DNA from 2 places in the Kitasatospora sp. NPDC048662 genome. Region 2 is predicted to be linked to the other one. Evidence: riboswitches for the same ligand, from Rfam matches in the RefSeq annotation. Region 2 holds a riboswitch; the other holds the start of a gene.

Region 1 (2,192 bases), on a different contig from region 2:
TCGCCGGGACGGGCGTGCGGTCGCGGTCAGCGGTTGCGGTACTCCGGGACGGTGATCATCGGCGGGCGTTCGGTGGCCGGCACGGGGTGGGTGCGGGGGGTGAAGCCGTCCGTGGTGCGGGTGTACTGGGTGAGCAGGGGGCGGACCAGGTCGTCGTCGGCCTTCAGGCGGTGGGCGCGGTCGAGGCGTTCCAGGGCGGTGCGGTAGATGGTGGCGGCCATCCGGCCGAGGGCCTGGCCGTCCTGGTGGCGGTGGTGCCGGACGCCGACGTCGACCTGGGCCAGCGCGTCCAGCCCGACCAGCTCCAACGCGTCGACCAGCAGGCCGAGTTCGACGCCGTAGCCGGTCGGGAAGGGCAGCCGCTCCAGCAGGCTGCGGCGGGCCGCGTACTCGCCGCCGAGCGGCTGGACGAAGCCGGCCAGCTGCGGCCAGTGCAGGTTGAGCAGCGGGCGGGCGACCAGTTCGGTGACCCGGCCGCCGCCGGCCGGGACGATGGCGCCGTCGGCCTCGAAGGGGCGGTCGTACATGGCCTTGACCAGGTGCAGGGCGGGGTCGGTGAGCAGCGGGCCGACGATGCCGGAGACGAATGCCGGGTCGAACTCGCGCAGGTCGGCGTCGATGTAGCAGACGATCGCGCCGCTGCTGGCGAGCAGTGCGCGCCACAGCACCTCGCCCTTGCCGGGGGCGGCGGGCAGCCGGGGCAGGATGGCGTCGCGGTGCACCACCCGGGCGCCGGCGGCGGCCGCGGCGGCGGCGGTGCCGTCCACCGAGCCGGAGTCGACCACCAGCAGTTCGTCGACCAGCGGGACGCGTTCCATCAGCTCGGTGCGGATCGTGCTGACGATCTCGCCGACGGTGGGTTCCTCGTCCAGGGCGGGCAGCACCACGCTGACGGTGCCGGCCGGGCCGGCGGCGTGCTTGGCGGCGAGCAGCCGGTCGAGCGGCCGGTCGGCGGCCGTCCAGGACCGGCGGCGCAGCCAGTCGGCCACTTCCGGCAGGACCCCGGGCTCGGGCTGCTCGGCCAAGATCTCGCTCCCTGTCTCGGTCTGTCTCGGGTGTCGGACGGTGAGGTTGGACTGCACCGGCCTTCCGTTACAGTCTTCGTACTGCGCTCGGACCTTCGCACGCCGGGGTCGCTCGCAGCGTACGACCACAACTTCACAGAGCTCATCCAGAGGGACTGAGGGAACGGCCCGTTGACGTCCCGGCAACCTTCTCGCGCGGCCTCGCAGGGCCCGGCGGGACAGGTGCCAATTCCGGCCCGGGCGCGACCGCGTCCCGGGGAAGATGAGGAGAAAGGGCCTCGCCACCATGGCTGTTGACACCCCCGCAGCTGCCGCCGTCGATCTCGGTCCGGCCACCGCACTGTCCTGTCGCGAGTGCGGCACCCGCTTCCCGCTCGGCCCGAGCTTCGCGTGCCTGGAGTGCTTCGGCCCGCTGGAGGTCGCCTACGACTACGCCGGCCACGACGCCGAGGAGCTGCGCAAGCGGATCGAGGCCGGCCCGGCGTCGATCTGGCGCTACGCCCCGCTGCTGCCCGTCCCGGCCGACGTCGCGGGCAAGCCGAACCTGAACCCGGGCTGGACCCCGCTGGTGAAGGCCGACAACCTGGGCCGCGAGCTGGGCTTCACCGCGCAGCTGCACATCAAGGACGACTCCGGCAACCCCACCCACTCGTTCAAGGACCGGGTGGTGGCCTGCGCGATCGAGGCCGCCCGCGCCTTCGACTTCACCACGCTGTCCTGCTCGTCCACCGGTAACCTGGCGGGCGCGGTGGGCGCCGCCGCGGCCCGGGCCGGCTTCAAGTCCTGCGTGTTCATCCCGCACGACCTGGAGCAGGGCAAGGTCGTGATGGCCGCTGTGTACGGCGGCGAGCTGGTCGGCATCGACGGCAACTACGACGACGTGAACCGGTTCTGCTCGGAGCTGATCGGCGACCCGGCCGGCGAGGGCTGGGGCTTCGTCAACGTCAACCTGCGCCCGTACTACGGCGAGGGCTCCAAGACCCTGGCGTTCGAGATCTGCGAGCAGCTCGGCTGGCGGCTGCCCGAGCAGATCGTCATCCCGATCGCCTCCGGCTCCCAGCTCACCAAGATCGACAAGGGCCTGCAGGAGCTGATCAAGCTCGGCCTGGTCGAGGACCGCCCGTACCGGATCTTCGGCGCCCAGGCCGAGGGCTGCTCCCCGGTCTC
Region 2 (2,192 bases):
ACGCCGACGCGGTCGGAGCCCTCGCCGAACAGGCTCAGCACCCGCACCTCGGGGATCGCCGCCAGCCCCTCCGTCAGCTTCGCCACCAGCGCCCGCTCCCGGGCCTCCAACTCCTTGAAGCCCGCCTCGGTGAGCGCCCGGCAGGCGGAGGCGATCGCGTAGGCGCCGATCACGTTCGGCGAACCGGCCTCGTGCCGGGCCGGGCCGGTGTGCCACTCCACCGCCACCGAGCCGTCCAGCTCCCGGGCCACCGTCCGGCTCGCCCCGCCGCCTGCCAGGTACGGCTCCGCCGCGTCCAGCCAGTCCGACCGCCCGGCCAGCACGCCGGCGCCGAACGGCGCGTACAGCTTGTGCCCGGAGAACGCGATCCAGTCGACGTCCAACTCCCGTACCGAGACCCGGTGGTGCGGCGCCAGCTGGGCCGCGTCCAGCACCACCCGGGCGCCGTACCGGTGCGCGACCCCGGTCAGTTCGCCGACCGGCCACAGCTCGCCGGTGACGTTCGACGCCCCGGTCACGCAGAACAGCTTCGGCCCCTCGGCGGCCCCCAACAGCGCCTCCTCCAGCGCGGCCACCGCCTCGGCGTGCGAACGCGGCGCCCGCAGGTAGCGCACCGTCAGGCCCTCGCGCCGCCACGGCAGCAGCGAGGCGTGGTGCTCGGTCTCGAACGCGAACACCTCGGTCCCGGCGGGCACCACCCGGGCCAACAGGTTCAGCGAATCGGTGGTCGCCCGGGTGAACACCACCTGGTCGCCGTCCCGCAGCTCCAGGAACTCCGCGACGGTCCGCCGGCTCTGCTCGAACAGGTCCGTCGACAGCTGCGACAGGTACCCGGCCCCCCGGTGCACGGACCCGTAGTACGGCGCGTACGCCGCCACGTCCTCCCACACCTGGGCCAGCGCCGGCGCACTCGCCGCGTAGTCCAGCGCCGCGTACCCGACCTTCTCCCCCGACGCCAACGGCACCTCGACGTCCTGGCCCAGCACGGCCAGCGGCTCACAGATCTCGGCGGTCACGGACATGGATGCACTCCTCCACAGGGTAAGGACCCCGGGGTGCATCAACCGGAAGTCCGCGCTTGCCGCGCGGACGGATCGCCACGCAGCCCGGTCCTCACCCAGGGCACCCCGCCACGGACGGAGGGTTGCCGGACAGCAAGCTGGGGCTTTTGCGCTGCCACTCATGACCTGCGCAAGACCATACACGAGCCCCCAGTTGACTCAAGTCCCGCGCCACATACTGAAACCACCCCACAGTTCGCGCCCTGCCGTCCGCGCCCCGCCAGGGGCGCGTGGGGGCACCTCCCGGCCCGCCAGGGCTGAGGGAGAACTGCGCGGGCAACCACCCACCAACGGCAAGGTCCGCCCGAGGAGGTCAACTCCCCACCCCGGGCGGACCGTTGACGCTCACTGTGTCGCGTCGGCCCAGCGCTTCAGCAGCTCCCCCGCCGCCCCGGAATCGATCGCCGCCGCCGTCCGCACCATTCCCGCCGCCAGCTGCTCGCTCAGCGGCGCATCCGTCAGCTCCAGCGCCACCAGCGCGGCGGCACTGTTGAGCAGGACCGCGTCCCGCACCGGCCCCTGCTCCCCGTGGAGCACCCGCCGAGCAACCCCGGCGTTGAACTCCGCGTCCGCACCCCGCAGCGCCTCGATCCCGGCCAGCTCGATGCCGACCTCGCGCGGATCGAACCGGGTCTCGGTCACCCGGCCGTCCCGGACCACCCAGACGTGGGACGTGGTGGTGATCGTCAGCTCGTCGAGTCCGTCGTCACCCCGGAACACCAGTCCCTGTCCGCCGCGCCGGGCCAGCACGCCGGCGATCAGCCCGGCCAGCCGGGTGTCGAAGCAGCCGACCGCGTGGGCGCCGACCTTCGCGGGGTTGGTGAGCGGGCCGAGGATGTTGAACACGGTGGGGACGGCGAGTTCGGCGCGGGCCTGCGCGGTGTGCCGCATCGAGGGGTGGAACCTGGCGGCGAAGCAGAAGGTCAGCCCGACCTCCTCGGCCACCGCCGCGACCCGCCGGGCCGACAGGTCCAGGTTGATGCCGAGCCGCCCGAGCACGTCCGAGGAGCCGGACGCCGAGGAGGAGGCCCGGTTGCCGTGCTTGACCACCTTCGCGCCGGCCGCCGCGGCGACCACCGCCGACATGGTGGAGATGTTGACGGTCTTGGCGCGGTCGCCACCGGTGCCGAC

Evidence for each region. Region 2 has a riboswitch for S-adenosylmethionine ahead of ACZ6R9_RS29690 (aminotransferase class V-fold PLP-dependent enzyme). Riboswitches for the same ligand answer to the same signal wherever they lie in the genome.
Region 1: linked by a shared signal. The riboswitch ahead of thrC (threonine synthase) and the one ahead of ACZ6R9_RS29690 (aminotransferase class V-fold PLP-dependent enzyme) in region 2 are both predicted to bind S-adenosylmethionine.

The regions. Positions count from the first base shown of each region.
Region 1 is NZ_JBVJHA010000002.1:938,429-940,620, reverse strand. Features, by position in the region: gene ACZ6R9_RS10160 (glucosyl-3-phosphoglycerate synthase) at 27-1,025, opposite strand; SAM riboswitch class I at 1,165-1,294, shown strand; gene thrC (threonine synthase) at 1,312-2,192, shown strand, end outside.
Region 2 is NZ_JBVJHA010000015.1:75,927-78,118, reverse strand. Features, by position in the region: gene ACZ6R9_RS29690 (aminotransferase class V-fold PLP-dependent enzyme) at 1-1,022, opposite strand, end outside; SAM riboswitch class IV at 1,070-1,188, opposite strand; gene trpD (anthranilate phosphoribosyltransferase) at 1,407-2,192, opposite strand, start outside.